Regions from separate parts of the Paenibacillus sp. tmac-D7 genome, predicted to be linked through region 3. Evidence: riboswitches for the same ligand, from Rfam matches in the RefSeq annotation. Region 3 holds a riboswitch; each other region holds the start of a gene.
What was found. A riboswitch is a leader RNA that binds a small molecule or an ion and turns the genes downstream of it on or off. The one in region 3 is predicted to bind cyclic di-GMP.

Region 1 (7,810 bases), on a different contig from region 3:
CCGTTCTCAAACTCCCGCGTTTCCGCGTTAGAGGCTTTCACCAAGCGAATTTCCGACAGCACACGGGTCAGTACGGACGTGAAATCGGCCGTCTCATCCTGCAGCCCTTTGGAAATTTTGTACATTTGCCGGCCCAGCGGCACCAGGACGGCGGAAGCGAGCGGAAGCGCGATGAGCAGGAGCAGCGTCATTTTCCAATCCAGATAGAACAGCATCACGAGCGAGCCGACAATGGAGATGATGCCCGTGAAAAAGTTGGCCGAGTGCTCGGTGATCAGCCCCTTCAATACCCCGGTGTCGTTGGTCATGCGGCTGATCGTTTCGCCCGTCTGGTGTTCGTCGTAGTAGGAAACAGGCAGCTTGAGCAGCTTCTGCCACAACCGGTGCCGCAGATTGGAGACGATTTGCTGGCCGATCCGGCTGAGCAAATACGTGGAAATGCCGGCTGTAACCGCCTGCGCGATGAAAGCGAGACCGATGCCGGCCATTTGCACGGCATTCAGGTTCGCGAGCGAGAAGTTATCGACTACATGCTTCGTCAGCAGGGGAATCACGAGTCCCGAGAGCGTCGTGACGAGATTGAGCGAAAGCGCCAGCGCGAGCAGCGTCTTGGACGGCTTCGTCTGTAGAATAAGCCGGACGAACGGTTTCCAGCCGGCTGTCGATGGAGAGGTTTCTTGTGTCATATAAAGGAAATTCCTCCTTCAGATCGGGTGCTGAATGGTGCGGCGCTCTTAGTTCGCCCGATGCTTCCAGTGTACCAGTGCGGCGTGAACGATATATGAACAAGGCGTGCCGTCTGTCCGGCAATCGGCAGCAGACTGTGCGCGGGCGCGGGTGGGTAAATGCTACTCCCCAGCATGCCATACTCGCGGTCGAAACACAAAACTCACGAACGTGCTTCTGCTTGTCCCTGATTCTAATCTTATATTGCCATCCGCCCCTAAATGTCCCATACTAGAGTTACTTATGAAATTAAAGTGGAGGTGCTGCTTTATGCAAATAGACGTCTACTCCGATATGGTGTGCCCTTGGTGCCGGATCGGCAAGCAAAACTTAAAGGACGCTTTGGCCGCATGGTCCGGCGGCAAGGAAGCGACGATTCGCGTCCGCTCGTTCCAGCTTGATCCGTCGCTGCCGCCCGAAGGACTTCCCTTCCACGACGCGATGGGCAAAAAGATGGGCGGTCCCGCCGGGGTAGCGCAGGTGACGGAGCGCGTCACGCAAGCGGGCGCGGCGGTGGGCGTCACCTTCCGCTTCGATCGGGTGACCCGGATGCCCAGCACGCTGCTGGCGCATCGGCTCGTCGCGCTGCTGCCGGAGGATCGGCAAGCTGCGCTCGTAGACGGGATCATGAAGGCCTACTTCGAGGATGGCCAGGATATCGCGCAGCTGGAGGTGCTGCTGGCTATCGCCGCAGCCCAGGGACATGCCGCCGAAACGCTGCGCAGCCGCCTGGAGCAAGGCGAAGGCGCCGAGCGGGTGAACGCCGATCAGGAAGAAGCGGCTCGCATCGGCGTTACCGGCGTTCCCTTCTTCGTGTTCGATAACAAGTACGCGCTCTCCGGCGCTTATCCCGCTGAGCAAATGATCAAGGTGATGGAGCAAATCGTCTCCGAAGCACAAGGCTAAGCCGTTAGCCAGGCGCAGCCGTAAAACAAAAAAGCAGCCGTCGTTCCCGAAGGGAGGCTGCTTTTTTCCGTTATGAAAATCAAATCCCTTGTTCTGGCCGGCGATGCGCTAGCCCAAAATTTTGGAGATCGCTTCGCCTACCCGATCTTTCTGAAACGGCTTCACGATAAAATCCCTCGCCCCTGCTTGAATGGCCTGCAGAACCATCCCTTGCTGCCCCATTGCCGAGCACATGATGATTTTGGCGCCAGCGTCTATGCTCTTAATGTTCTTAACGGCTTCGATCCCGTCCATATCGGGCATTGTAATATCCATCGTCACCAGATCCGGGCGAAACTTCTCATAAGCCGCAATGGCTTCTATGCCGTTCTGCGCTTCGGCCACCACCTGGTGCCCGAACTCGGTTATCATCTGCTTCAGCATCATGCGCATGAAAGCTGCGTCATCCACGATCATAATGTTAGCCATCCGTTGTCTGCTCCTTCGAAATTAAAATGAACTGCCGATCAACAGCAGCCGGCAATCATGAGCGTAGGGTTGTCGGCTAATGAAACTTCTTGTCCCGTCGTCAGGTAGCGAACGACCGGCCGCTGCATATGATCGGTGATTTTCGTCACGATCGCGTTATCGCCGGTTTGCATCCGAATTTTCGTTCCTGGCGGGTACGAGGGAACGGCTCTTACGAAAGCCTTGACCACATCCGCGTTATAGTTGATGCTGCTCGTAGCCATGATGCGTTCCATCGCATCGTGAGGAGCCGCATCCTGCACCGAGATCAGGTTCTCGTACAGATTGCACACGCCGCAAATTTGCGCATACTCGTGAAAGGTTGCCCCGGAGATGCCGCGCGGGTATCCATGGCCGTCGAGGGTTTCATGATGTTGATACGCAATATGCGCCGACAGCAGACTGAATTCGCGAATGCCGCGGATCAGGTTGAAGCCGGCCTCGGGATGCCCCGTCTCTTGTTGCGCCGTCACTTTGCCGATATCGTGAAGCAAACAGCCTACCGCCAAATCGCGAAGCATCAGGTCGTTGTAACCGAGCGCCTTGCCGACCTGGAGCGCCAGCAAAGCCACGTTGACGGCATGAGCGTAAGGCTTCAGCTCTTCCGCAAGCGTTCTCGAAGGCACCGGGATGACGACCGGCCGGCTTTGAACTTCTCTGATCAGACGGCTGACGCCTGTCAGCACATTTCGGATGGGAAAAGCTTTTTTCGCCTTGACGGCGGCATAAGCCTCCTGCACGTTGTCGATGACATCCATCCAGGTGGGCATGTCCATCATTTCTTCCAAGGTGATCCCCTTGGACTCGGCGTCCTCAATGATCAATTGCTTGATGCCGACCTGGATCAGCTTCTCCAGATACCTCGGATGAATGGTGTTGTTGGCCGCAAGCAGCATGCGCCGCTTGTTGTCGTATACGGGCTGAGCCAGCATCATGGCTTGTTCGTTGTATTCGGTAATCGGGATAAATCTCATCAAGCTCACTTCCCTTTTCATCAAAGTCGATTGGTTTGTCCGATGCGCCGCCGTTGAAGTTCCTTACCGCTGCTCCTCGTTACTCGACCTTCAAAAAAGAAACTACCTCAGCCAAATATCAGGTAGTTTGTCGCGATCTAGCCTCGATGGCAGCCCAGCCGTCATAGCTTCCGCATTAGACCTGTGGCTTTGCGTCCTTATCTTTCAATAAGTTTGCCTTTACATAGGTTGTTAGAACTAATTTCCATATAAACTCTTAGCTCAGCATAGCACATACGAACTAATATTGTAAATAATGATCACTTTTTGTCGAACAAAAAAACCGCCCGAAGCGTCGGACGGTCCTGCCGTATAAAACTTATGCGTTCGCACTTTTGGTTTTTCTGCCTGGAGCCACGAATTATGTTGCGTTTCTGGCAATCGCCGGGTCAGGTATACTGCACCAAGTGGCTTACCATTTGGTCGACGAGGCTCTCGTGCACAGCGGCGTTGTTCATCAGCGGTTGGCGGGTGCGGATGAAGAAGCAGTTTTTCTTCGGGCGGTCCCGGTTCAGGCTCCGCCAGTGATGCTCCAGCTCCGCGCAGCGATCCTCCGAATCGGCAATATCGACCAGGAACACCACATGGTCGCTGTCAAGCTCGGACAGCTCCTGCACCGAAGCGACATCGAGAAAGCTCATGTTCCGGACAAGTGCCGGTGGCGTCACCTGCAGATCGTCGTAGAACAAATCTTTCATCTTCCGCATCTGCATGCCGAATACGCGAAACCCCAGACCCGAAGCGTTGACAAGCAGCACCGACTCGTCCCCGAGCCGTTTGCGCACCAGATAACGCGCATTCTCCGTCTTCACTTCGAAATAGGACAGCCAACGCTCGGCTACCGTCGATATGTCGAGCGCCCGGCTAATATCGAGCAGGCGTTCTTTCCAGGAATAACGCTTCCAGTCGAGCATGACGACCGGAGCGATGCGGGACAAGGCGCGATACACATCATCCGTTACCGGCGGGATGAAGATGAGCTCCGGTGCCTCCACCGCTACCTTGCGCAGTCCCTCCTCCGGAGCTTCCCACCACCCGCGTTCCAGAACGAGATGGGGAGTAATGCCGAGCACGGATAGATCTCCGAGGAAGATCGGCGCCAGACAGGCGATCTTCCTTCTCGCCGACAACGCATATTCGGTCGGAGACATCCCCATATGCTTCTTGAACAACCGGCTGAAATAGTACTCGTCCGGATACCCGACCGAATGCGCCACATCAAGGATCGGCAGCGAGGAATCCGCGAGCAGCGACAAGGACATGTCGAGCCTGATTTTCGTCATGTATTTGTGCGGACTCAGCCCTGTATGGCGGCGGAACGCCTGATAAAACCGGCTCGATCCGACCCCCGACAAACGCGCGATCTCCTCCATATCGAAAGGATTGTTATACCGCTCCACCATATACTGACGTGTCTGCTCGACGTAATCCAGCAGCTCCGCCTCCGGCTGTTTCGGCTTTTGAATTGTCGTCATGTAGGCCGCGGCTAATCCGTACAGATGCGATTGCAGCTGATAATAATGAGCCGCGTCGTCGCCGGAGTCTCCGATGAAATCTTGAATCCAGCTCCGAACTTGAGGAATGCGGAGGCGGATCAGCTCCAGACGTTCCGTGAATATCGGCAGCGGTGAAGCCGGTAAGACGTGGAGCTTCTTCGGCACGCATTGGAAGCGGATGACGACCAGAGCGGCCGTATGATTGGCCGACAAGTTATCGAACGTGCATGCGCTGCCCGGAGGAATGAGGAACAAATCGCCGCCGAGCACGTTGCCCGAAAGCCGCTGACCGCGAGCGCGCAGCGTGACGCGAATCTTATCCTGCTGTACGAAGCCGAAGGCGTATTCGTCCCCTGTCGAGACATCCGCTTGCGAACGGCATGGGATTTTCAACTCTTCCGTGCTCATATATTCGAACAAAAGCTGGTGCAGTTGGGTGCTGTCGTACAACATTCTGCATTCACATCCTTCCGCGTACATAGAAAATAGTAGTGATAATAAAAATCATTGTCAACAAGCTGCTAAATGTTACCTGGAGGGGCAGAAGACATGGATCACGATCGGCACGACAGTTCGGAGCGATCCCTGGCCCCTCGGCCTCGGGCAGGCAAGGAACGCTTCTGCCCCGCTTACGGCTCCCTATGTGTTATGATTGATCATACCTACGCTCGAACAAGGAGACGATGCCGATGCGATGGAAGGCCCTATACGCCTTGTTCCTTATCCTAGGGTCAGCGATGCTCGGAGGGTGCAGCGTGACACACTCCGTGTCTACCCCTGCCGTGAAGGAGCTGCGCCAAGATCTGCGGCAGCTGAGTCCATCGGTGCAGCGCGTTCACGTTACATTCACGCGCCCCAACCTGACCATCCGGGCCGACACGGCAGGGTTGCCGGACCCGGCTGTGCTCGAAGCGATGCTTGAGCGGGTGAAAGCTTTCGCCACTGTCGAGCACGTCAACGAAGCCGCCCATTCCGTGAAGTGGGAGCTGGAAGTGTCCTACGTTCACTTCACGGTGAACAGCGACGGCAACGCGGAGACGGCGGAAGCCGCCTACTTCGCCCGCTATTTCCGAACGTCCGACGCCTCCGACGATTCCCCGGACAACATCGAAGCCTATCGGACCTGGTACGAAATGAAGAAGCCGTAAGCGGAGCACGATGAAATCGGCTTCGCTTACGGCTGGCTGCGGGGCTCGCCCCCGTCAAACAGTAAAGCTTATTTGCCCAAGAACGAATTTAACATCCAAACGTGCTTCTCAAGCGCCGAGTGAATACCGAGCAGCAAATCGCCCGTCGTCTCGTCCTGAATCGATTCGGCGTATTCCATGCCCAGCTTCAATTCGCCGATAATCAGGCTGAAATCGTTAACGATCACCTCCACCATCTGTTCGGCCGATTCCTCTCCGGCGGCTTCCCGGACCGATGCGATTTCCAGACTCCCCGTCATCGTTGCAACCGGCTTGCCCCCTAAGGCGAGTAACCGCTCGGCCAGTGCGTCGACGTGCAGCCCAGCTTCTGTGTACAGTTCCTCGAACTTCGTATGCAGCGTAAAAAATTGCGGACCCTTCACATACCAATGATAGTTGTGCAGCTTTACATACAGCACCGTCCAGTTGGCAATTTGTTTGTTGATCATATCCGTCAGTTGGTTTCTCATTTAAAATTCCTCCTCTTATTTTTCAAATCGGCTTCTTAGATCGCAATGCCTCGCTCCGGCCGCTGCAGGACGGCACATGCCTTACAGGTACCCGTTACTTCCAGGAAAATACTGTGCGCCTGAAACCCCGGACTCACCTCGATGGACGGCAGGGGCAGCGCCCCCGTATAATCCGTCACCCTTCCGCATCGGACACAATACAGATGATGATGCGGAAGCACGTTCGTGTCGTAACGGGCGATTCCGGTTTGACGTACATAAAACTCCTTCAATAAGCCCAAATCGCGCAGCACCCGCATATTTTTGTAAATCGTCGTAATGCTGACGACCCTAGGATAATCGGCATAAATGGCTTCATATAATTCCTCGGCCGAAGGATGGGACAACCTGGCATACAGGTAATCCAAGATGAGTTCACGCTGCGCCGTCATCCGGATACCGGATGCTTTCAAGCGCTCGACCGCTTCTTCGATCGTCACGTTCATGGTATCCCGCCTTTCCATTCGCAATTGCTGTTACCCTCCCGGTGTCATACGGCTTTCCGATATCGATACCCCGTTCGTCGGCCAATGGCACACTTTATCCCGAATCGGCCCGGTAGAAATTACAGTGATCTGCAGCAGGCGAGCCTTGATTCGAAGTTAGTCCAGGTTGTTGCGTGTTCATGGTTCCAACCTCCTTTTATATTTAGACTCAGTCTAAATCTATAAATTGATAATACCATCGAATACCCGTCCGTTCATGAAGGAAAGATGATGTTTTCATGAAGATAGGATGAAGATCCTGCTAACAAGCGTTAGCGGACGATTACTCGTCCGCCAACCGGTAGCCGACACCGCGTACGGTGACAATATAGATCGGAGCCGCGGCGGGATCGCCGAGCTTTTTACGCAAGCTTTTGACATGCACGTCGACGACGTTGCTGCCGCCGAAATATTGACTGCCCCAGACGCGATCCATAATTTCCTCGCGGGTGAGAACGGCTCCACCCTCCTGCATCAGCAGAAGCAGCAGCTCGAACTCTGTTTTCGTGACTTCGACGCGCTTGCCGCCGCGGGAAAGCGTCATCTTCTTCGGATCGAGGGTCAAATCCTTAAACGTGTAGACGGCGCTGTTACCATTAGCGGTTGCAACCGGCGTCGTCACGGCTTCGGCTTGCGCCGCCGACAGCAGCTCCTCCACCCACTGTACGGCATCGGAAAGCGGCATCGGCCAAACGATCGTTTCGGCATTGGCCAAATCCGCAGCCGGCGCATTCTCCTGCACGAGCCACAGGAAGCGCGCGCGGCTGCGCGTATCGGCGACGGCCGCCTGCAGCTCGGCCAGCTCGCCCGCTTCCGCAGCCGCGGCTGCGTCAATGACGACCAGCTCGAGCGGCAGTCCGTCCATGACGGCCGGATCGAAGCGGTGAAAGACGAGCACATCCAGGCACCGCGCCGTCAGTTCGCCAACCAGTCCGCGCAGCCTCTCGGGGAACAGACTGATGACCGCAACCCGCTGCGTTT
Region 2 (7,810 bases), on a different contig from region 3:
CATGTAATATCGACAGCACATATTCCATATGATGCATACTGAGGTTCTCCGTAATTTCCAGCTCCAGATATTGCGGCTTCAGTCCGGATTCCCGCAGTACCCGGGGGATGAGCTCGACAAGGTTTTGTTCCCGGAATTGTCTGACGGACAGGTTGACGGAAACGGAAAATGGCGGATATCCGGCATCCTGCCAAGCTTTATTTTGCGCGCAAGCCGTATATAAAACCCACTCTCCGATCGGATTGATCAGCCCCGTCTCTTCAGCCAGAGGAATAAAATCGGTCGGAGGAATCCAGCCGCGTTCCGGATGTCTCCAGCGAATCAAGGCTTCCAGCCCGCTGAACGTTCCTGACCTTACATTCATTCTGGGCTGATAGTAAAGCTCGAATTCGCCATGATCCAACGCTTTACGCATCATGGTTTCCAGCGTCATTTGATTGCAGGAAGCCTCATCCATTTCGGACGTATAAAATTGATACATGTTCTTGCCCTTGTCTTTGGCGGCATACATCGCTTGATCGGCATTCTTAAGAAGCGTTTCCTGATCTTCCCCGTCGTCCGGATACATGCTGATTCCGATACTGGGGGTGATGAACACTTCGTGACCGCTAATCAGGATAGGAGCGGTAAACAGATCAAGCATGCTTTGCGCGGCTTGGGCGGCTTGTTCACGGGTCATGTTCGGGAATACCGCAGTAAATTCGTCTCCGCCCATACGAGAGAGGAAATTATTGCTTTCGATGCTGCCTTTCAGCCTTTCCGCGACTTGCTGCAGCAGAAGGTCGCCGTTCCGATGTCCAAGGGTATCGTTAATCACTTTAAAACGATCAAAATCAATAAAAAGGATGGCTGCCGTCTGCCCGTTACGTTTACTCTGCTCTAACGAAACTTCCAATTCCTGATTGAACAGCACCCGGTTGGGAAGGCCTGTTAAATGGTCGTAATAGGCAAGATGCTGAATTTCACGAAACATGTAGTGAAGTCTCTCGGCCATGATCCGGTAATTCGCAATGAGAATCGTAATTTCGGTCAATAGGCTGCTGGGCCAATGAACGGCGTTTTTCTCCAATATTTTATTGGGTAAGTCCGTTGTCGTATGCGCTAACCGAATGATCGGCCTTACGATCGAACGGCTGATGAAGAAGGACGTAATGATTGCGATCAGTCCGCAAATCAACAGGATCGTAAGTGTTTTGATATAGGACTTGTACAATCCGTTCTGATAAGGCGCAAACGACGATTCCACGATGACGGTCCAGTCCCCAAGGCCTGATAACGGCGTGATCTTGATGTATGACGAGTTTCCCCACCGTTTCATCGGATTTTTGATATTTTTGGGGAGCCAATAGTAGAAGCCGTCCTTCAAGTCGTGAATCTCGCCGTCTTTTTTCCAGTCATATTCCTGCATAACGGCATTCGCGGAACGGGTGCTGGCGATCACGTGCCGGTTGCGGTCCACGATGGTAACATGGATGTTCGTATATGTTGTGAGTGCTTGAATTCTTTGGCTAATATAACCGAGATCCAGGGCCCCGCCGGCAATGCCCTGGAACTGCCGGCCGCTCATGATCGGAGCGCTGATATTTACGACGGGTTCGGACACGCCGCCTCTTCCAGCGAAAACATCGGAAATGACAAGCTGTAAGCTTTCTTTGTTTTGTATAAAGTACAGCCTGTCCGAGAAGTTCAAACCGAGCGTAGGTTGGCCGTTCATATTATGTAAGGGATAGAAGGTTACGGTTGTTCCTGCAGCATTGGTGATGAACATATTATGAAAATCAGGAAAAATTTGTTTAAAATGAGCAGTAAGCCTCTGCAGAGCCTCTGCATCGTTCAGATCAGTTTCAGCCGCGAGATTGGAAAATTGCTCGACAGCCGACACATGAACGTTTCTCCAGTTGCTGATATCGTTCTCAATGATTTCCGATTGGCGTTCCGCCGCTTCCTGAATCGCCGCATCGGTTTTCTTAATCTCCTCTCGGCTCACCATGATCATGACAAGCAGCAGGGGAAAGACGATTAAGGCGACAAAAATGTTAAAAAGAATATCGTACAAAGAACGGGACGTTTTTTTGGAGGTTTGACCGGTCCCCATGGGAGCCCTCAAATAAGTGAGGATAAGGCTTGCAATCAAAGCATTTAAAATACTGTTGACAGCATCCTTAAGCATAACTGTCAACGTAGCCGTAGCGTCCATCTGCAATCCATAATGATAGGATAACCAGATCATCGGCATGCCCAGCAGGATCCAGAACAACGCGACCAGGAAGACGAAGTTGCTGATCTTCTGCCGGTAGAAGAGGCCGACGAATATCGTCTCTGCAATAAAGACCAGCATAGCATACGGATGATTCCATAAAATTAAGGTAGCGCTGCTTGCGAGAACAGACCCGATCAATCCCCATTTAAATCCATAGAGCTTCATGATGAGCCATACAAAGATGCTGCCGAATATAAAGTCGACTCCATAAAATAGAGACAGGTTCATGATGTTTCCCAAACAAGCCAAGACCAGCAACAGGACCAGGTAAAAGAATGAAACGACAGGTGAAGAAGTTCTTGTAAACAAAATAGCTGCTCCCATCCACGATAGTTTTGATCCATACCTTGTGAATGACAAACCGCCCACTAAGCAAAAAACACTACCGAAAGGTAGTGTCTTAAATTGCAACCCAGCCATCATCGCAGAAACTGCGGAAGACCTGTGGCTTTGCGTCCCCGCCTTTCGAACGAGTTTGCCGTAGGTATTTAGTTCTATATCATTTAAAAATAAACGATCTGTCGTATTTTGTCAAAAATATTTGAAGATTTTCACGATTTTTGCTAGTTACCCCTCAAATTTGCAAGTGAAGCAGAATACTATAGAAGATCCGGCTGATCCACCTCCAAATCGCGCATCGGGTTTCCAATAAAGGAGGAGAAGTTTCATGTTTAAACGATTTGACAAGTTATACGGTATTGACTTAGGAACGTCAAACACGGTGATCTTCGAGCAGGGTAAAGGCATCGTGCTGAGCGAACCGTCTGTAGTCGCCTTTCATCAAAGCACCGGCGAATTGCTGGCCGTAGGCGCGGAGGCGCAAGCGATGATCGGACGAGCTCCCGCTCATGTCGACATCACCTATCCCTTGAGGAATGGCGTCATCGCCAATTTCGATCTGACCAGCAGCATGCTTCAGCATTTTATCAAAAAAATACAAGGCCGCTCGTCTTTGCTGCGAAGCTCTCAAGTATATATTTCCGTGCCTTGCGGCATTACCAATGTGCAAAAGCGGGCCGTTGAAGAAACGATCGTCCATAAGGGAGCCAAACGGGCGATTGCGGTCGAGGAACCGCTGGCTGCTGCGCTCGGGGCAGGACTTCCGATTGACGAGCCGATCGGTCATTTGGTGCTCGATATTGGCGGAGGCAGCTGTCAAGTGGCCATCTTGTCGCTCGGGGGCATTGTGGCCAGCCATACGGTGAACCGGGCGGGGATGTCTCTTGACCTAGATATTATGGATTATGTGAAACGGCAGTACAACCTGGAGATCGGGGAACGAACGGCGGAAGAAATCAAGAAACAAATCGGAACGGCCCGTGCTTCCTCCGAAGAACGTACTCTCGGCATTAAGGGGCGGGATGTGATTAACGGATTGCCCCGTTCGATCCAGTTGAGCTCCCGGGAAATTTACACGGTGGTGGATGATTTCCTGCAGCTGCTGGTCGAAGCTATTCGCGCGACGTTGGAGCGGTGCCCGCCCGAGCTTGCCGGGGATGTGGTGGAGCAGGGGATTCTGCTGTGCGGAGGCGGTGCTCTGCTGGAAGGAATTGATGAACGGATCCGCGAGGAGACCGGGGTTCCCGTACATATTGCCGAGCATCCGCTTGAATGTACCGCTCTCGGCACCGGCATGATGCTCGGCGCGCACAACAGCAAGCGCGTACCGGCGTGGCGGGAGGCCAAACCGGAATCGGCGGTGCAGCAGGATGCGGGCCAGCAAGCCGAAATGTAAGGAAGCTGTGAACAGTCCATGGGGCGGCTGCCGGTCGGCGGCAAGACGATCGTCCGCATCTGACAAGGAAATGACCTGCGTTATTCACAGGCTTATACACATTACTAACAGGCTATCTCATCTTCCTGTGCATAGGTTTTAGTACATTCATTAACATATCCACAATCGAGGTTATACACAGGTTAAAAGAGAGTCGGTTATCCCGGGCGGAAGTCGCCGGGACCGGATAGATCGAGCAAGCGACCGTTCCCGGTCTGTATCGGGGAGCGGTCGCTTGTTCGGTTCATGGCGTCTGCGGAAGCCCGAAGGCGTCGGCCAGCAGACGGTAGGAGTGTACGCGTGCGCCGAAGTTGTGAATCGGGGAGACGATCATCAGTTCATCGGTGCCGTACCGCTCGGCAAAATCGAGCAGTTGGGCCTTGACGCGGTCGGGCGTGCCTACGAAGCGGCGCTCACGGGCCCCGCGAATGCGCAGCAGGTCGTATTCCGTATACGGATAGTCCATAGCCGTCTGTACGGAAGGGAAGGCATGCTGGTCGAGGCCGCTGCCCAAGCGAAGGAAGAACAGATCCGAGCTTGTCGCCAACCGGTTCGCTTCGTCCTCCGTATCGGCGCATACGACCAGGACCGCAGCAAGGGCTCGCGGACGATCGTTCAAGCTCGACGGTTGAAAGTGCTCCCGGTAATACCGGATCGCCGCTTCCCCACCGGGCGCGCCGAAGAACTGCGCGAATCCGTAGGCTGTCCCCTGTTGGGCCGCGATTTTGGCGCTCTCGTCGCTTGAACCGAGCAGCCACAAGTCGGGAGCAGTTGCGATCGAAGGCGCCGCCTGCAATTTGGCGTACGGATGATCGGGAGGCAGCGATTCGTACAAGACCCCCGTTAAATCGGCGACTTGCTGGGGATAGCGGTCCGTGTCTACATATTTATGCTCCTGCAGCGCTCGCGTCGCCAGCGGCATGCCTCCCGGTGCGCGGCCGAGTCCGAGATCGATGCGGTTCGGATGAAGCGCCTCAAGCAGCTTGAAGTTTTCCGCCACTTTATAAGAGCTGTAATGAGGCAGCATCACGCCGCCCGAGCCCACACGGATGCGCGAGGTCGCCGCGGCCAGGTGAGCGATCAGCACCTCCGGACTGGAGAAGGCCAGCATCCTGCTGCCGTGATGCTCGGATACCCAGTATCGGGCATAGCCGAGCCGGTCCGCTTCTTGCGCCAGCCGCGTCGTTTCCTTCAACGCATCCGCGGCGGTTTGTCCTTCGCCGACTTGGCATTGATCCAAAATTCCGAGTTTCATGGTTCGCACCTCCGATTCATGTTCTAAATCTAAGAGTAATGAATTCACTATATTTTAGCAAGCGATGTATTTTTAATAAGTAAATGCGAACCATTGCCGGGGGACCGCGCAGTAGTGCGACCCGGTGAAACCTGCTATAATGTGGATGAAACCGAGGTGATGGATATGGTCAAGAAAAAACGGCCGACATCCGCCGCTCAGCCGGCTACTTCCGATAAACCGGCCACGTTGAAGGATCTTCTGAATCCGGATATCGTGAACAAGCTGAAGGCGCAGGCGGACGATATGAAAGCGGAAGCGGCTAAACGCGAGGAAGCCGCCAAGCAAAAAGCGGCGGAAGCCCGCAAGGCCGAAGAGAAGCGTCTCGAGAACGACTTTGATCATTTGCTGAACAACAGCGGTCTCGACTGGCGCCAATATAAGTAAGAGAAGATCAGGCTGCCCGCGGGGCAGCCTGTTGTTTCATGACACCACGGACCGCAAGTAAGGGGAAGGATGGGACACCGGATGATTCGACTTCGAGGGCATCATTTATTATGTTTGCTAGGCTACCGGGGGATGGGCTACTCGCCCGACTTTTGCACCAACATGACGGCGATCTATGAGCGGCTTCGTGAACAGCCGCAGACGCGGGTCGTGCTGGTGGAGGGGCCGGACGACATCTGCGCCGCATATCCGAAGGACAAGCCCCCGCACTGCGAAGAAACGAGCGTAGCGCATCGCGATTCGCGCGTGCTGGAGAAGCTCGGGCTGCGGGTCGGCCGCGAGATGAGCTGGGCCGACGTATGCGGCGCGGTCGATGAGACGATGGAGGCAGGCGACATCGGGCGGATCTGCGCCGGCTGCCCTTGGGAGCCGTACGGGGTATGCGAGGACGGCGTGCAGCGAATCAAGCGGGGCGAGGAGCTGCCTCCGGTAGGGGCGTAGCCGGTGCCGGGCTGCGATGCGATTCCGGATCGAATGAGGGAACCGATGGTTAGAGGCAGTATTAAGGATCGACAGGGGGGATACGATGGCGAACGTATTTATGATCTCCGATCATCACTTCGGCCACAAGCACATTATCGATTTCGAATCGAGGCCGTTTACCGGTAGCGAAGAGATGACGCGAGTCATGACGGAGAAGTGGAACGCTGTGGTGGGGAAGGACGATCAGGTGTTTCATCTGGGCGATTTCTCGTTCTTAAATATGGAGAAAACGAAGCAGATCGTGTCCGCTCTTAACGGGTACAAAGTGCTGATTCTCGGCAACCACGACCGGGGCCGCGGCCGCCGCTGGTGGCTCGACGCCGGGTTCGATGAAGTAAGCGAGTATCCGATCGTGTACGGCGGATTTTTCTTCCTGTCCCACGAGCCGATGTACATGAACAAGCATATGCCCTACGTGAACATTCACGGTCACATCCACGGGCAAAAGTACGAGGGGACACAGTACGTCAACGTTAGCGTCGAGCATTGGGACTATACACCGGTTCCTTTCGACACGATTAAGGCCAGGGTTGTGCCGAGCGAAGAACAGTGAGCCGGAGCTGCCTTTCTTGCCGCCTGCTCCCCGCCGTGGCCCCGTGTCTGGTTTATAACAGCTTAAAGCGCTCCAAATGATCCCATAACCGCTCCCGGCGCAATATTTCCTTCTGTTTCGGTCCGATCAGATCGTAGTGCGGATAGGGCGGGCGGTTATGGATATACGCGGGATTCAGGCCGTGGCCGCGGCACCATGCCTTGAGCCGTTCGAGATCCGCACAACCTACCTTGGTCACCGACGTAATGCCCGGAAACCGCGGGTCCAGCCAATAATGCGTCAAATAAGCGATTTCCCCGCGCGTCACCGCTTCCTTCCACGCCGTCAATTCTTCTCGTTTAATTCCGAATGCCATGCGCCGCTATCTCATCCTTTGCACAGTGGTAAGTTACTGTTCATTATATCAAGACTATCGTCGGGTTGCGATCTTCGCCCAGGACGTCATGGGGAATGATGGAATAGAGAAACAGAGGGGCAGGGCAACAAAACAACAGAGCACAGAGAACGAGCAGGTGGGCAAGACAGAAAGAGACCCGCGAGCGCAAGGCTTGCGGGTCTTAAAAGTTTATATATCAAAAGGGGGTCGAGTTCTATTATAGGCGGGGAAGCTTAAAGACAGATGAAAATTAGATTTCATTTATGTAACAAATCATTTACACATTTTACTAAAAGCCGTTTCCGTGGACGGACTGCGTTTGCCCGCCCGGCTGCGTCCGGTCCCCGTAGGCGGGGCTCCAACGCCCCTGCCTCTGTATCCCGCGATAGTACGGCACTTGCTGCACGACGATCCGGCGTATGCGGAGGCGGCGAAGGATTTTGCCGAGCGGGTGAAGGATGTGAGCCACGTGCTGGAAGGCATGACGGAGCGGATGAAGGCGGAGCACGTCGTGGACTTCCTGTATGAACGGTTAACTGCGGAACAGCGGTAAAGCGGTCTATTGACAGGGGAAAATGCGCGGTGCTATTATATCACTATTCCTATTAAATTAGTATGAATTA
Region 3 (7,810 bases):
GAACGGAAATACGGCGCTTAAGGCTGCGTCCTCGGAAGGTCAAACCACAAGAAGCGGCCATCCGCTCAACAACTGAATAGGTTTAAAGGGAACCTCGAGGAATCGGGGTTCTTTTTTTGTTCTTTGTAAGAAACGCTATGCGGGCTGCGACATATCGTTTCACCGCTTTCCATGGACTTCAGATGCCATCAACCGGCTTGTGAGCGTCCGAATCCGGTTGAGATGTGCTGCATTATTTGATAGACGACGGATCGGGCTCGTACTCTTCGGCCGGCATCCGGATCCATCGTTTTAAATACCCTTGCTCGTACAGCGCTTTAACCAGAATGATCAGCACGGGCGATAAGATCAAGCCGGCCACGCCGAAGAGCGACAGCGAGACGATCATGAACGAAAGCATCGTGAAGGCAGACACGCCGAGGGAATCGCCCGTAATTTTCGGTTCCAGAATTTGTCTCGTTCCAATCACAACGACGAGCAGCACAGCCAGCCAAATCGCGAGCGTCGTTTGTCCGACGACCAGCAAGTAGATGATCCATGGAATGAACAGCGTCGAAACGCCGAGCAGCGGGAGCACGTCGAAGATGGCCGCCAAGAGCGCGATCGAGAAGGCGTTGTTGACGTTCAATATAAGCAGCGCGATGAAGATGACGATAAAGGTCAGGCTGATCAGCTTCGCCTGCGCTTTAAGGTAGGTGACGATGCCCAGCAGCACGTTCTCGCGGAGGAAGTGGAACGCTTTTTTAAACGTTTTCGGCGTTTTGTCCGAAGCGATCCGCTTCCAGGATTCGATCTCGATGCTCAGGAAATAGGCCAAAATAATACCGATCACGAAGTTCACGACGAACGTGGAGAACGAGGTCAGCATGGCGAACAAGCTCGTTAAGAACGTACGGGCGATTTCGGTCGTCTTCTGAATGATCTCCGCGGAGTACTCCTTGGCCTTCTCCACTAAATTCAAATCGACCGGAAGCGTCCCGATCAGTGACTGTACCTGGTCGGAGCGGTTGATGAGCTCTTGCTCCAGAACGACGGCGTAATCGGGCAGCTTGTCGGCGAGATTGATGATCTGGGTCGTGAAGATCGCGCCGAGTCCGGTCATGGCACCTAGAATGACCATCACGAAGACGAGGGTGGAGATGGCGGAAGCGATCGATTTCTTCAACCCGCGCCGGTTCAGGAACTTGGCGAACGGCTCGATGATCAAGTAAATGACGAACGCGAGGAAAATCGGGGTCGCGATCCGATACAGATGGCTGAAGGCGAACATGAACAAATATACGGTAAGCACGAGCAGCGCAATATCGATAATCGTTTTGTAATATTTGCGATAAAAGGGAATCATTCGTTAACCTCCATTCATTATCTTCCATATTAAAAGACACCGACTTGATTCGCAAGTGAGGCCGGCTTGTACATACATACGGAAACAGCGAAGAACGGTTGCTTTCGGCGGCCCGATTCTATACAATAAGAAAAAACGCACAGTAGGAGAAGTGACTGGACATGAAATGCAAGATTTCGCGCAATGCGGCCAAAGTGTTGTTGGCCGAGATGGAGCAAGAAGAGAATAAAGAATTAAAGCTTCGCGTGTATGTGACTCATGCGCATGGCGACCATGCCCACTACGGACTCAGCATGGATACGCCGACCGAGAACGATGTCGTCGTTTCGACAGATAAAGGAATCGACGTTATTCTGCAAAAGGACGAGCCGCTGCTCGACGGCGTTCGGATCGATTATTTCTATGTGCCGGAAGAAGGATTCGCGGTAACGAATCCAAGCAAGGGCAATAACGGGGACCACTAGCACATCGTTCACAGGGAGTTCCCCGGTGTCAGCCGCTTGAAGAAAGGAATTACCGCATGGTCAACGATATTCGCGTTTGCGACAAATGCAAACATATGAGAATGAAAACCGCCGTTCCGAAGCTGCAGAAGCTTGTGCCCGACGCCGAGATCAAAGTCGGCTGCAAGTCTTATTGCGGCCCGTGCTCGCGGTTTGCCTTCATCTTCATTAACGGCCGGTATGTAACCGGCAAGACGGAAGACGAAGCGATCGAGAAGGCGAGCAAATACGTGAAATAAATCATGCAAGAAGATCAGATCCTCGGGCCTCAGGGCACCGGGGATTTTTGATTTGACGCCGGAAGGGATGCGCGGCACGAATTTCGGCGTCCAGACATGATCCGGGGGCGGCCAATTTCCGGGACCGGTAATCGGGGCTATGTGCTCGGTCAATGGGGCGGAGGCCCGCTTTTTGTAACGGTTGCCATGATCGCGTTGACGGGTATCATTTTTTACTGGAAAGGGTACCGGTTATTCAAAATCATACAAAATTCCCAAATTTTTTTATGAAAATGGGATGAAAGAACTATGTATTCGTGACCTTCTATCTTATATTCTTAATAAAGAACATCTCCATGAACAGACACAATTCGAGCGCACTCGATAAGGGCAACCCGGACGAAAGTCTGCGGACGCAAAGCTATAGGGGCTTAGGCGCAGGAGAGCAGCGCTATGCCAGCCAGTTGTCGAAGGCACGGAGTGATCGCGATCCTTTCAACAGCGGCTCCCGACCAGGGGAGCTTTTTTTGGTGTGAATAGATGAAGGAGGAGAACCCGGCGATGGACCAGGAACGCAGCATCTTAAATAAGAAGGGGTTTTACACGAAAATCGGCGATGATTTCATCGGAGTCTTCCTATCTGCTGAAGGACCGAAATTGTTCATAAATCGTGACGTGTACGAGCTGACGTCCCCGCATTGGGATGTCGAGATGATTCGCGGGCGCAGCCGGCAAATCATCACGTTTTACTGGATGGGCGAAGTGAAGCTCTCGATCTGCTGCGAATCGAACCACGACGTATTTCTACCGTTGTTCGATTACTTGATGTGCCGTCCTCAGCTGAAGCACGCTTAGTATAGCTTAGGCAGCGAACGACTGCGGCTTTCTTTGAACCCGATTGGGCCTCTGAGCATACGATGTGGGGTGGCCGGATCATTCCCATCCGGCACGGAACAATCGGATCATTGGAGGCATGTTTGTGAAAAACTCGGAGGTTATCGAGTCGGCGTTATTTGAACATCGGTTTTGGCTTCAGGTGCTCGGTGATCATGCCAGGTTCATCCGGGTAAGCTTGCCGGTCGATGAACGGGAAGAGGCGCAGCGGGCGCTCGGCTTCGTTCAAGCATTCGACGACTTGCTGAAGAAGGCGCGTTCGGATAAGTTCCCGGCAGAGGCGGGAGCTTTGACGCAGGATGCGTACGGGCTGACACAAGACCTTCGCGCGTTCAAGCTGCGCTTGCTGGAGCGGCATTTGATCGGCAAGATCGCAATCCAGCTGCCGCCCGCGTTCTTGAGCCATATGGTGAACGAAGCAGAGGAGTATTTACGCGTACTGGGGTACTTGTTATCCGGGCGCCCGGCGCCGGTATTCGATGCGGTGCACCACCACATCGTATGGCTCCAGGACGCCTACGGCCATGCGGGCTCCATTGCAGCCGGCTTGGATATGACGGAATCCCGTTTGGTGGAACTGGCCAGATCGTTCGACCGGCAATTCCGCGAGTATTACCTGAAAGCGGTGGAACTGGCGGGCTTTCTGCGCACGAACATCAAGAAATTCCCGGCTTTAGCCCGGTTTAATAAAGAGGTTGAGCTTGAAATGACGCTGTTCAAGCAGTTTCTGAGCGAGCTGGAAGAGCTCCGTTTAAGCGGGCAGGCGCTCGGTGTGCTTTCGCCCTTGATGGCGGATCACATGGCTCGGGAGGAGTGTTATTACTTGCTTAAGCTGTCTCAGGTGTCGGAAATCAAAGCGATGAGCTGCGATCCGACGAAGCCGAGGACGGAAGTGTAACGAAACCCTATCGGCCGACGCCGGCAGCGCATCCGTTTACCGGGGAACGTACCCCGAAGACGGATGCGTTTTTTTGCATGGTTTACGCGCTGGAAGGGCGCATGCCAAAAAAAGCTTAGGAGCGTCTGCCCTAAGCTTTTTTTGGCTGCTCCTCACAGCGTATAGGCGCAATCTGCATTAATTCCCGCTCGTACTCGAATCCTTCCGCCAGCCGAACAAGCCGCCCGGGGCGAAAAATTGGTATAACGCGCATTCGATGCGTCCGTTAAACAGCTTGCGCTTCTTATCGGCTTTTCGCCCGAGATAATGCTCCATTTGCTTGCTCGGGCTGAGGATGAAGGCCGACCAGTTCGGCAGCTGCTTATGCATCTGCCCGAATTGGCGCAGCGCGCGTTCGACTTCTTCGCGGTCGCCGAGCCTTTCGCCGTATGGCGGGTTCGTGATCAGGCAGCCGTAATCGCCGGCCGGCAGCGCTTTGCTGACCGGAAGCGTATGGAAGCGAAGCTCCTTGGCGAGGCCTGCGGATTTGGCTGCAGCTAACGCCACTTCGATGGCGGCGGGGTCGATGTCCGAGCCGCCGATTTGCAGCGGGATATCGTCCTTGACCAGATCAAAGGCTTCCTCCCGTGCTTCGCTCCATAACGCTTCCGAAATCACAGGCCAGCTCTCCGCGTTGAAGCTGCGCCGCAGGCCGGGGGCTATATTCCAGCCGATCATCGCCGCTTCGATCGGGATCGTGCCGGAGCCGCAGAACGGGTCGTAGAGCGGCCGTTCAGGCTGCCAACGGCTGAGCAGCACCATGGCGGCCGCCATCGTTTCCTTCAGCGGCGCTTCCGTCACCAATTTGCGGTAGCCTCTCTTATGCAGTCCGGGACCGGTCGTATCCAGCGTGATCGTGGCGATGTCATTGAGCAGCGACACCTCAATCACGTAACGGCCTTCGGTTTCGCGGAACCATTCCGTGCCGTACCGCTGCTTCATGCTTTCCACGACCGCTTTCTTCACGATGCCTTGGCAAGCGGGGACGCTGGACAATTGCGATTTGTGCGAACGTCCTTCGACGGGGAACTCTCCGTCTTCCGGAATCCAGTCCGGCCAAGGCAGCGCTTTGACGCCTTCAAACAAGTCGTCGAACGTGCGTGCTTCGAATTGCGCCATCTTGATCAAGACGCGATCCGCCGTGCGCAGCCATAAGTTTGCGCGGCAAACAGCGAGCAGGTCGCCTGTAAAAGTAACGCGGCCGTTCTCCACGGTGACTTGCTCGTAACCCAAATCGCGAACCTCGCGGGCCACGACGGCTTCAAGCCCCATGGGAGCAGTGGCGATCAATTCAATGGAACTAAAGGATGGGAAAGACATAGGTGAGTTTCACTCCGAATCAAACAAGTTGAACTGCGTTGGCAAAAGCCATACAATTACCTAGTATAGGCGATTCGCAATCATTATACAACGCGGCTCGCGATGAGAACGAGGGGAGGCCGGCAAGGATGGAATCGAATTGGACGCAGGAATCGTACGCGGATTCGTTATTTGACAAAGACGAAACGTTGGAGCGGGTATTGGAATCGATTCGTAAGCAAGGGATGCCCGAAATTTCCGTTGCTCCGGGTTACGGAAGACTGCTGACGCTGCTGGTGCGCATGAACCGTGCCGAGCAGGTGCTTGAAATCGGGGCACTCGGGGGGTACAGCGGCATTTGTTTGGCACGGGGGCTGACGGAGCGAGGGAAGCTGACGTCCCTGGAGCTGAAGCAGCCGTACGCCGATCTGGCTTACGAGAACCTGAAGCTCGCCGGCTTCGGCGAACAAGTCGAGTATTATGTAGGGGAGGCGCTCGACAGCTTGCAGCAGCTTGCCGAGGAGGGGCGCCGGTTCGATTTCTTTTTCATCGATGCGGACAAAGGCAACTATTTGAATTATTTGGAATGGGCGATCAAGCTGGCGCGTCCGGGGGCGCTCATCGTCGGCGACAATACGTTCATGCGCGGCAAGACGATCAATCCGAATGAGAAAGGAAACGCAGTGACGCGCATGCGAGAGTTCAACCAGCGGATTGCACGGGATCCCCGTCTGGATGGCGTCATGCTGCCGGCCTACGACGGCCTGGCCATCGCACGGGTGAAGGGATAGGCGAAGCTTTCCCCGGAACAGCTGTCTCTCCGGGATGCCCGGTCCATTCAGGCAAGCCAGCCGCCTGTGGGCATGAAAGCGAACCTCCCCTATTCGGAGCTGCCCGAACGGGGGAGGTTTGGTGTGCTTATCAATGACTTGTGCGCCCAGAAGGCGTTGACGAGCAGCAGCGCGCCGGAGATGAGAAAGATTTGCTGGATCGTGATCAACCCGGAGACGGCGCCTCCAACGACCGGACCGAGCATGTTGCCCAGGCTTAGCGCACTGGAGTTAAAGCTGTAGGAGCGGCTTTCCATACCGGTGGGCGTATGCTTACGGATCAAGGCGTTCACCGTAGGCAGTAGTCCGCCGAGGAAGATGCCGAGGAAGAACCTTGAAGCGAACAACTGCCAGACGTTGTGCACCATCGCTTGCGGCACGGAGGCGATCGCGGAGCCGACCAGGCACACGATGAGAATACGTTCAGGCCCGATCCGGTCAGAAAGGCGACCGAGCAGGGGAGACGCAATCATGTTGGAAAATCCGGTGATGGAGCCGACGAGTCCCGCATAAAAGGCAACCATCGCGTCCTGTCCGTGCAGCTTTTGCACGAATAACGGCAGGAGCGGCTGTACGCTGAGCAGCGAGAATTGAATCAGGAAGGTGACCGCGTAAATCGATGGCAGCTGCGGGCTTTTGCGCAGCTCGGCGAAGGCCGCCATCATCGACTGCTTCGGTTTCTGGGACGCTCGCTTGGCATCGAACGTTTCCTTCACGAGGAAAGTCGCAAGCAGGGAAGCGGCGAACAGCAGCGCGCCCGTCACGAAGAAGATGGGCCGAAATCCGATCCACTCGGCCATCAGACCGCCAAAGAACGGGCCCAGAATAGAGCCGGCGACAGCGCCGGATTGAAGCGTGCCCATGGCGAAGCCCATTCTCTCACGCGGCGTATTCGCCGACATGAGCGCAACGGCGGCCGGCATGAAGCCGGCTATGGTGCCGTTCAGCATCCGCAGGAGCAGCAAGTGCCAGGCCGTGCCTGCGAAGCCCATCAAAGCCATGACGACGGCCATGCCGAACCCGGACCGCAGCAGCATCACTTTGCGTCCGTACCGGTCGGCCAATCCGCCCCATAAGGGCTGAAACAGGAACGAAGTGACAAAGTTGCCGGCGAAGATGAGACCGGCCCAAGTCGCCACCTCATGCTCCTCATGCAGGCCCAGCTCTTGCAAATATAAAGGTAAGAATGGAACAATCATCGTCATGCCCGCCATGACCAAAAATTGTCCCACCCAAAGAACGATTAAATTTACTTTCCAATTCGTCAAGTTGCTCGCCTACTTTCGTCCTCGGATCCTGTGACCCGGACAACTTCTGCTTATCTTACCATAATAATACGACACTTACACAACCTCTTACTGCTCGCGTCCGCTTCGCTGCTCGTAACGGAAACGCTCAAGCTGCGGCAGCGCAACCTCTTCGGCAATCGCAATCGCCCGCTCGACATCGTAAGGAACGCGAACCCACTGGATGCCAAAAGGCGCTTCCCGATCGCCGCCGAATACGCCTTCCAGAATCGTATAGCTGGCCAGCGGCAAGCCGTCATAGGGAGCCCCTACGCTGCCGGTGTTGAACAACAGCAGCCCTTGCTTCGCTCCAGACAATAAGGTGTGCATAAAGGGAAGGTGAAGGTCTCCGTACCCCAGCACGTCAGGCGTCTCATCGGTGCCGGCGAACCCGCCCGTCGCTTCGGTGTTTTCGAACATGCGCAACTTCTCCCGTTTGCTCGCTTTGCGGTAGACGCGATGATAGACGCTGCTCGCGGATGCATGGACCAAGCGAAC
Region 4 (7,810 bases), on a different contig from region 3:
ACGGTCAGCCAAAGCTTGTAACCGATCCAGCATTCGTCATCCATCCTTTCTTTCCGTAACCCGTTTTTCCTTACTAAGCGACCATCCTGTCCTTCAACACCCATTGCTCCGAGCAGGCGTCTTCTTCATGCCGACCACCGCTGATCTTCCCGCTTCCTCGCGCCAAGGCTGCAGGCACTTGGACCGTCTCTTAGCCTAGCTAAACGTTGAAACGGAAGTGCATGACGTCGCCGTCTTGAACGACATATTCTTTGCCCTCGAGGCGCAGCAAACCTTTTTCCTTTGCAGCATTCATCGAGCCCGAACCAATCAGATCATCGTAACCGACAACCTCAGCGCGGATAAAGCCGCGTTCGAAATCGGTATGGATTACGCCTGCCGCCTGCGGCGCTTTCATTCCTTTGCGGATCGTCCATGCGCGAACTTCCTGTACCCCTGCCGTAAAATATGTGTACAGCCCGAGCAGCCTGTAAGCGGCACGGATCAACCGGTTCAACCCGGATTCGGCAAGGCCCAGCTCCTCCAGAAACATCTGCTTGTCCTCGCCTTCCAGCTCAGCGATCTCCGATTCCACCTTCGCGCTGATCGGAACCACTTCCGCGCCTTCGAGCGCCGCGTATTCGCGCACTTTCTGCACATACGGATTGCCGTCCGTGTCCGCAACCTCCGCCTCACTGACATTCGCCGCATACAACACCGGCTTCATCGTCAGCAGGTGCAGGTCGCGGATCAGCAAGCGCTCCTCATCACTCAGCTCGACGCTGCGCGCCGGTTTATCGTTGTAGAGCGCCTCCTTAATGCGTTCGAGACACTCGACTTCCTGCGCATATTTTTTGTCGCCGCCCTTCATGTTCTTCCGGGAGCGATCGATTCTTTTGTCCACCGAATCCACGTCCGCCAAAATCAGTTCCAGGTTGATCGTCTCGATATCGCTGATCGGGTCGACCGTTCCGGAAACGTGCGTAATGTTCTCGTCTTGGAAACAGCGTACGACATGCACGATGGCGTCCACCTCGCGGATGTGGGCAAGGAACTTATTGCCGAGTCCCTCGCCTTGGCTTGCGCCCTTGACCAATCCGGCAATATCGACGAATTCGAACGCCGTAGGCACGATGCGATTCGGCACGACGATTTCCGCCAAGCGGGTCAAGCGCTCATCCGGCACCTCCACTACGCCGACATTCGGATCGATCGTGCAGAACGGATAGTTAGCCGACTCCGCACCGGCCTGTGTAATGGCGTTAAACAACGTAGATTTACCGACATTCGGCAAACCGACGATTCCACAAGAAAGACTCATATATAAACAGCTCCTTATGCTCTGAACGGAATTTCAAATCCTGACATTATATTATATCCCAAAAGTAGGCCCCGTGTCATCTCCCTATGGGAAAAACCCTCCTTCCATTCGGAAAGAGGGCATGGTGACGGGCGCGTTACTGCGGCGGCTGCCCCGAAATACGGCGAAGCTCATTGGCCAGCCTGTGGAACTCCGCCTTGGCCGCCTGATCTTCCGCTGTGAAATAGGAGGCTGATAGAAAGCCGATGATCTTGTTCGCATCCTCCGCGCTAATTCGTGTCTGCGGTTCCGGCGCGGGTTCCGTCACAAGGCTGGCCCGGTACTCGTTCACAACGTCCTGAACGAAGCTCTGGAACGTCTTGCCGAGCAGCCGCAGCGGCTCCTGCGGATCGCTTCTCCTTGCCGGATCCAGCATATAGTGCCCGACGATATCGGTAGCCGGGTTTAGTCCGTACCGGTAACAAGCATACGCAAGCACCCATACGTACCGCTTGTAAGATTCCGTCAAGCTGATCCTGCCTCCGTAACAAAGCTCCACCGCGCCCGCCGCGTCGTTGGCGTCGTCGCCGTAACGCGCGTTATCGGTCGTTACGTTGTACACGACGTGATAGGCAATCTCAGCCGGTCCGGTCAGGAACGGTATGCACTCGATGATCTGTTTATCGTCCACAAACAGATGCGCGGAAGATGACATTTCATTGCGGGTATTTTCAAAATAAGACACATTCGCTGCGGCCGTTGACCCCGGATTTCCCGTATCGTGGGCCACCATAAACCGGCAGCGGGCTAACGCCGTCTTCGGACGCCGCTGGCTCGGCCCCGTCAAATAGCGTGGAATGATCTCATATTTCATAACAAAAGCCACCGTGCTCACCACCCTGCGGACATTTCGGAAGGTCTCGGGCGCTGGGGGCCCCAGCCGATCCGACGAGAATCCTTGCCTTACGATCAGCATATGCGAGCGCCCTGCAAGAAGTCCGTGGCATTGCCGGCCTCTATTTGAATATACGTTTGTTAAAATCGTCCCGTTTCGAACTGAAATGGTTTTCCACTTGCTTTTTCAACACAAACGCCCGCAGCGCATTGGCTTTGTCCGTTGGCATGTCGATGTAACGCGCTCCGTAATAGATTACGGTTTCTCCCGGATCCAACCGTATGATCTCGACTTGGCACGGCATCTCGAAGCCCAGGTCCAGCCGAACGTCGGCCATAGCATGCTTGCTTAACTCAATATCGCTCGGCAAAATAAACCCGAGCCCGCTGATGCTAATATTTCGAACCTCCAGCGCGACATGCTCCTTCAACAATTGGATCTCCGCATTCGGTTCGCGGATCGAGAGCAGGTGTCCGTCATGTTTGACGTCGACCCGCGGGTTCTCCCGCTTCTCGGCGAACCGGTTCCGATTCTGAGGGGGGTTGATAACCATCAGCGCTCCTTGATCTTTAGCCACGACCGTCGATTGAAACGTATAGATTCCGCCGGGTGAATAGACCGTTAATTTAACCGTATCCCCAAGCTCGAACGCCTTGTATTCCGAAATCTCAACTTCAAGAATATCTCCCTCGGCATAAGTCAAAATGCCGGTCGAAACGAAATCCCGCTTCTCCACCGCCACCCGGCTGTTCAGCAGAATTCCGCTTGGGCTTCTATACGTTTCGTGGGTAAACTCGTAGGATATTTTTTCACTCGTAACGGACTTCATCACCTTCGTTACCACCTTTCGCTCTCATGTCTTCGGTAAAAAATAAGCTGCATCTCAACATGCGAGACTACAGTCTGTTCACCGGTGCGCCCAATCGGCGGCCAGGCTGTCGTCATCCACAATAAAGAAGACCTTAGACCCTAAGCTTTGCGTCCTTGCCTTTCGACAAGTTTGTCAAAAAAACGAATGATAACGACTATTTAACTAAACTTCACATCACCGAACTTGGGTACATATGCCCACATCTTGATCTCATTATAGGTGTTTCCTAAATTCCCTTCAAGAAAATTCACACTTTTCACAAAAAATTAACAGCGCTTTTCCGTAAAAAAATTATTCACATGTTAACCGTTCTGTGGATAACTTATATATCCACACCCGGACTTGCCCTACAAGCGCGATTTACCTACAATGGGGATAAGAAATTAATCCTATTTATCCACATACTTATCCACAGTATGTGAGTAAGAATGCTTGTTCGTTTTTCTTACCCGCAATCGACGAATGACTAATGATGAATGAGGTGTAACGATTGATAGCCATAGAAGAACACGAGTATTTTATGCGGGCGGCAATCGAAGAAGCGCGGAAAGCCGAAGCGAGCCGCGAAGTGCCGATCGGAGCGGTCATTGTTCGCGGCAGCGACATTATCGGCCGCGGTCATAACGTCCGGGAAACGGCCAAAGATCCGCTTGCCCACGCCGAACTGATCGCGATTAAACAAGCGAGCGAACAGCTGGACGCCTGGCGGTTGCTGGAATGCCGGCTTTATGTGACCCTTGAGCCGTGTCCGATGTGCGCCGGAGCGATCGTCCAGGCGCGAATTCCGCAAGTGATTTACGCATCCCCGGACCCGAAGGCCGGCTGCGCGGGGACGCTGATGAACCTGCTGCAGGAAGATAGATTTAACCATCGCGTCGACGTGATTCAAGGCGTTCTGCAGGAAGAATGCAGTTCCATGCTCACCCAATTTTTCCGCAGATTAAGGGGGAAGACGTAACCTAATTCCCTTTACAACGCCTATTTACCCATGCTAAAATATAATCGTTTCAGAAGTTCGAGACGTGGCTCAGCTTGGTAGAGCGCTTGGTTCGGGACCAAGAGGTCGCAGGTTCAAATCCTGTCGTCTCGACCATCCTATATGAACTACGAATTGCGGCGTAAACCGCAATTTTTTTATGCCCAAATTCCGATATCCCTCTCTTCTCCCGTTGTTTTCCCTCTCTCTCCCCTTCAGTCTATTTTGTTAGCCCGTTCTCCGGCTTCCCGGCTATCACTGTACCGGCCGGTTATACGACGGATGGCTTGGGGGTCGGCATCGAATTTTTGGGCCGTGCCTTCGATGAAGCAACCTTGATTAAACTGGCCTACGCTTATGAACAGGGCACCCATCACCGGAAGCCTCCCGTTCTGGTTCCTTAAGGCCAGGGTCCTAAACAATATCCCCTTCGTGCCGCTCTATTTCATACATAGCGGCCCGAAGGGGATTATTCGATATTTTCGACTCTTAGCCAGGGTTCGATTCGTTATGCGGGCCCTGCACTTCAACCTGCACGTCCTGCGGTAGCACTAACGTAACAGACATCTCCGGGTAGACCGAATTCAGGCCGCGGTAGACCGGAGGACGCTTCACCTGCACATACATCGTGTCGCCAACCGTTCGCACCGTGTAGAATTGCTCCTTGTCGACCGTCGGACGGTCTCCTTCCTGTACGCGGGTTCGGTAAGTGCCGAACAGGTGCATGGAACGCTCCGCCGTTTTGTCGATGCGAACCGGTTCGCCGGATGTTTGCACGACCAGCTTTTGGATGGCCGGATTTACCGGTTCCTGCAGTTCGGGCAAATCCGCCGTGACCTCGACTTCGCCTACGAGTTTGCGTACTTCATCCGTCACCCCGAGACCGGTCAGCATCGTAAACATGAAACAGCCGGCGAACAACACCCCGACGAACAGGACGCTCATCCAATCATACCGGATGACCTCGCTCTCTTTCTTGGCGATGAACACATACGCGAGGATCTCCAGGCCAAGCAGCACAAGGACAATCGGCCACCAGCGGATGAAGCTGGTGAATGCGCCAAGTCCCTGCCATTGCGATAAGAACAGGAGGACTCCGAAGCCGATCAGCGTGAGCCCCATCGACAACGTGCCTACGCGCCATTTTCTCAATCTACTCCCCCCGCTTCCCTTTCTTGCCGCCCCATAATAGGCGTATCCCCCCGCCAATCAGCAGTACCGAAACGATAAAGGTTTGAAAATAGGTATGGTACCAGTTCAACACCCGCGACCGTACTTCTCTCGGCAGCCAAAGATCAAGCATATTCAACAGCACCTGATCCAGCAAATAATACAAACCCAGACCAAGCAATCCGATTCCGATCCAACGCTGCCGGTGGACGAGCCAATCCACGATGGGTGCATCCGTCAACGGCTCCCTGCCGGATTTCGAGATCTGCTGCAGCGCGTCGAAGAAGCTGTAAAACCATAGAATCGGAATCAAGAACAAAAATAACGACAACCGGAGCGCATCCATAAAATAAACGCTGAACAGAAAAGCCGCCATCAGCTGCAATCCCCGTTTTTGCAGGCCAAGGTACATATGTCCCGCTCCCGGAAACATGGACAGCAGCATCGCAATCGTTTTGTTTTTCTTGCCCGATTCGCGGCCGTCCTGAAAATCCTCGAATATCGTCCGATCAACCAGCGTCTCGCCCCGCTGCTTCCGGTGTAACTGCTGGACGCAGTCGAATAACCCATAGAGCCAAATAATCGGCAGCCCGCCCAGCAGGACCAGGAAATCATCCTGATTCGTCACCGCGGTTAAAAAAACCGTTACAACCCCCAGACCGAAGAACAACGCCAGGAACGCGAGACCGCGCTGCATCAGCCCGAGCTGGAAGTGTCCGAGTCCCGGAAGGAAGGATAGAAGTATCGTAAAGTGACGATCGCTTACGCTGCCGGACGGATATTGCGGCGGCACGCTGCCATATCGCGGTGGTTCCCCTTCCGAAGGCCGCTCCCGCTCCATGTGTCGCGGCATAGCTTCAGGCCCATACGGCCGCTCAGAAGCTTGCTCAGGGCCATAGGAACGGCTGCCGGCATGATTAGGGGATCCCCATTCGGCATGAGCCGGGTAGGGCGGTCCTGCAGCAATCGTACGCACAATATCGAAGAGGCTGCCGAACCAAATCAGAAAGGCAATGATCAGCGTGGCGACTGCCACTTCTTCTATATTTTCCGATAGCAGGAATAAAGTCATGACCAACGATCCCAAGAAGGCCCCACCGAATAGAACGCCTTTCAATGCGCGGCCCATGTACAAGTGACCTAGACCCGGAATCAGAGACAACATGAATGCTACGGTAGGGTTTTTATGTCTATTCATCACGTTTCCCTCTCTCTTCTTGTTTCGGTTGAATGGCATCGAGCATCCCGATCGTTTTGTCCATCAGCTGGTCGCTGAATGAACGGTACGTTACGGAATCCGCCTCCGCATGCGATTTCGGATCCAGCGCATTCACCTGCTGGGTGAAAATTTGAAACACCCCCGAGCCCATCAATAAGAGCGTAACCGCCGCGGCCACCGCATAATGGAAGATCGGGTGCCGCGTCCATGCTCGCCGGTATGCGCTATGATGCAAATGAGCGTCGTGTCCATGTGAACGATCCGCCTGCTGCTCAAGATGCTCGTCCCACCGCAGCATCGTTATTTCCGTCAAGGTGTGCATATCCGGCTGCGGCAGACGCTCGGCGGCCTTGTCCAGGCAGGTCATATAAAGCTCCAAACAGTGGTCGCATGCCTTCATATGATCCTCGCAGCGGTCCCGCTCATCGGCTGACAGCTCATCGTTGATATAGAGCAGCCATGCTTCCTCCGAAATGTGGATCATCCCCGATCCTCCTCCTTCCATGCTTTGCGCAAATATTGTTTGGCCCGGTACAGCTTCGATTCTACGGTTTTTAACGCAATCTGCTGTTCCTGTGCAATTTGTTGATACGATTTTTCCTCAATATAAAAGGCGTACACGACGTCCCGGTAATGCTCCGGCAGCTGGTCCACATAATTGCGCACCCTCTCCCGCTTCTCCCGTTCGAGCAACGTATCTTCGACGGTATTCGGGCCCACTCTGGCCGCAACCGGCTCAAGCTCCTCCCAATCGGAGGTTAGCTGCTCCTTCTTGCGTTCCTTCGATCGCTTATAATCGATCGCCTTATTGACCGCTATGCGTGTAATCCATGATTTAAATCCTTGATGCCGGTATTGGGGGAGAGCCGCAAAGATGTTGATCAGCGCTTCCTGCGTCACGTCTTCGGCGTCTTTCACCGAATGGAGCACGCCGTACACCGCTTGAAACAAATAACGGCCGTAACGGTCGACAAGCTCGCGGAACGCTTCCCGGTCGCCCGCCATCAAGCGCGCAATCCAAGCTTCTTCCGTAATTGTTCTCCCCCTCCTCTCCTGTTTACTTAGACGAATCGAGCTTTACAAAACCCTGCAAGCGCATGGTTTATATTTTTTTCATGCGGATGTCTTTGTCTGGATTCCCTCCATGCCCTTCGGTATGTTATAATAACTTTGTTTCAAGTCCCCGTAGCTCAACAGGATAGAGCAGTCCTCTCCTAAAGGACCGATAGAGGTTCGAGTCCTCTCGGGGACGTAAAGTCCATTACATCCGGCGCATAAGGCTCGTCCCCCCGCGGAACACTAGGGCGGAGGTGATACGGATGGCCAATGAGCAGGATCAAACGGAAGAAATTTACCTTTACAACAACGAAGGCATTAATGATGTGAAGACCGATGCGACG

Region 1: linked by a shared signal. The riboswitch ahead of FKP33_RS10050 (HD-GYP domain-containing protein) and the one ahead of FKP33_RS01875 (hypothetical protein) in region 3 are both predicted to bind cyclic di-GMP.
Region 2: linked by a shared signal. The riboswitch ahead of FKP33_RS05590 (EAL domain-containing protein) and the one ahead of FKP33_RS01875 (hypothetical protein) in region 3 are both predicted to bind cyclic di-GMP.
Region 4: linked by a shared signal. The riboswitch ahead of FKP33_RS25030 (PilZ domain-containing protein) and the one ahead of FKP33_RS01875 (hypothetical protein) in region 3 are both predicted to bind cyclic di-GMP.

Annotation. Positions count from the first base shown of each region.
Region 1 covers NZ_VIDW01000011.1:19,222-27,031, forward strand. Annotated here, with positions in the region: gene FKP33_RS10035 (ABC transporter ATP-binding protein) at 1-686, opposite strand, end outside; gene FKP33_RS10040 (DsbA family oxidoreductase) at 997-1,632, shown strand; gene FKP33_RS10045 (response regulator) at 1,741-2,100, opposite strand; gene FKP33_RS10050 (HD-GYP domain-containing protein) at 2,139-3,113, opposite strand; cyclic di-GMP riboswitch class I at 3,259-3,341, opposite strand; gene FKP33_RS10055 (AraC family transcriptional regulator) at 3,542-5,101, opposite strand; gene FKP33_RS10060 (hypothetical protein) at 5,404-5,796, shown strand; gene FKP33_RS10065 (Dps family protein) at 5,865-6,305, opposite strand; gene FKP33_RS10070 (Fur family transcriptional regulator) at 6,341-6,790, opposite strand; gene FKP33_RS10075 (winged helix-turn-helix domain-containing protein) at 7,113-7,810, opposite strand, start outside.
Region 2 covers NZ_VIDW01000005.1:123,208-131,017, forward strand. Annotated here, with positions in the region: gene FKP33_RS05590 (EAL domain-containing protein) at 1-2,569, opposite strand, end outside; cyclic di-GMP riboswitch class I at 2,664-2,750, opposite strand; gene mreB (rod shape-determining protein) at 2,928-3,995, shown strand; gene FKP33_RS05600 (LLM class flavin-dependent oxidoreductase) at 4,279-5,289, opposite strand; gene FKP33_RS05605 (YqkE family protein) at 5,455-5,715, shown strand; gene FKP33_RS05610 (DUF1284 domain-containing protein) at 5,797-6,216, shown strand; gene FKP33_RS05615 (metallophosphoesterase) at 6,302-6,811, shown strand; gene FKP33_RS05620 (hypothetical protein) at 6,864-7,166, opposite strand; gene FKP33_RS05625 (hypothetical protein) at 7,492-7,740, shown strand.
Region 3 covers NZ_VIDW01000002.1:76,420-84,229, reverse strand. Annotated here, with positions in the region: gene FKP33_RS01895 (hypothetical protein) at 1-21, shown strand, start outside; gene ytvI (sporulation integral membrane protein YtvI) at 233-1,345, opposite strand; gene FKP33_RS01885 (iron-sulfur cluster assembly accessory protein) at 1,507-1,809, shown strand; gene FKP33_RS01880 (YuzB family protein) at 1,866-2,087, shown strand; cyclic di-GMP riboswitch class I at 2,446-2,538, shown strand; gene FKP33_RS01875 (hypothetical protein) at 2,628-2,921, shown strand; gene FKP33_RS01870 (DUF2935 domain-containing protein) at 3,046-3,858, shown strand; gene FKP33_RS01865 (THUMP domain-containing class I SAM-dependent RNA methyltransferase) at 4,036-5,217, opposite strand; gene FKP33_RS01860 (O-methyltransferase) at 5,346-5,987, shown strand; gene FKP33_RS01855 (MFS transporter) at 6,077-7,294, opposite strand; gene FKP33_RS01850 (metallophosphoesterase family protein) at 7,382-7,810, opposite strand, start outside.
Region 4 covers NZ_VIDW01000066.1:3,323-11,132, forward strand. Annotated here, with positions in the region: gene prfA (peptide chain release factor 1) at 1-33, opposite strand, end outside; gene ychF (redox-regulated ATPase YchF) at 200-1,300, opposite strand; gene FKP33_RS25025 (peptidoglycan recognition protein family protein) at 1,437-2,153, opposite strand; gene FKP33_RS25030 (PilZ domain-containing protein) at 2,296-3,003, opposite strand; cyclic di-GMP riboswitch class I at 3,097-3,189, opposite strand; gene tadA (tRNA adenosine(34) deaminase TadA) at 3,536-4,003, shown strand; tRNA gene FKP33_RS25040 (tRNA-Pro) at 4,062-4,138, shown strand; partial or broken gene FKP33_RS25045 (amidase family protein) at 4,252-4,425, shown strand; gene FKP33_RS25050 (LiaI-LiaF-like domain-containing protein) at 4,511-5,173, opposite strand; gene FKP33_RS25055 (hypothetical protein) at 5,175-6,389, opposite strand; gene FKP33_RS25060 (anti-sigma factor) at 6,382-6,894, opposite strand; gene FKP33_RS25065 (RNA polymerase sigma factor) at 6,891-7,415, opposite strand; tRNA gene FKP33_RS25070 (tRNA-Arg) at 7,590-7,662, shown strand; gene FKP33_RS27360 (hypothetical protein) at 7,730-7,810, shown strand, end outside.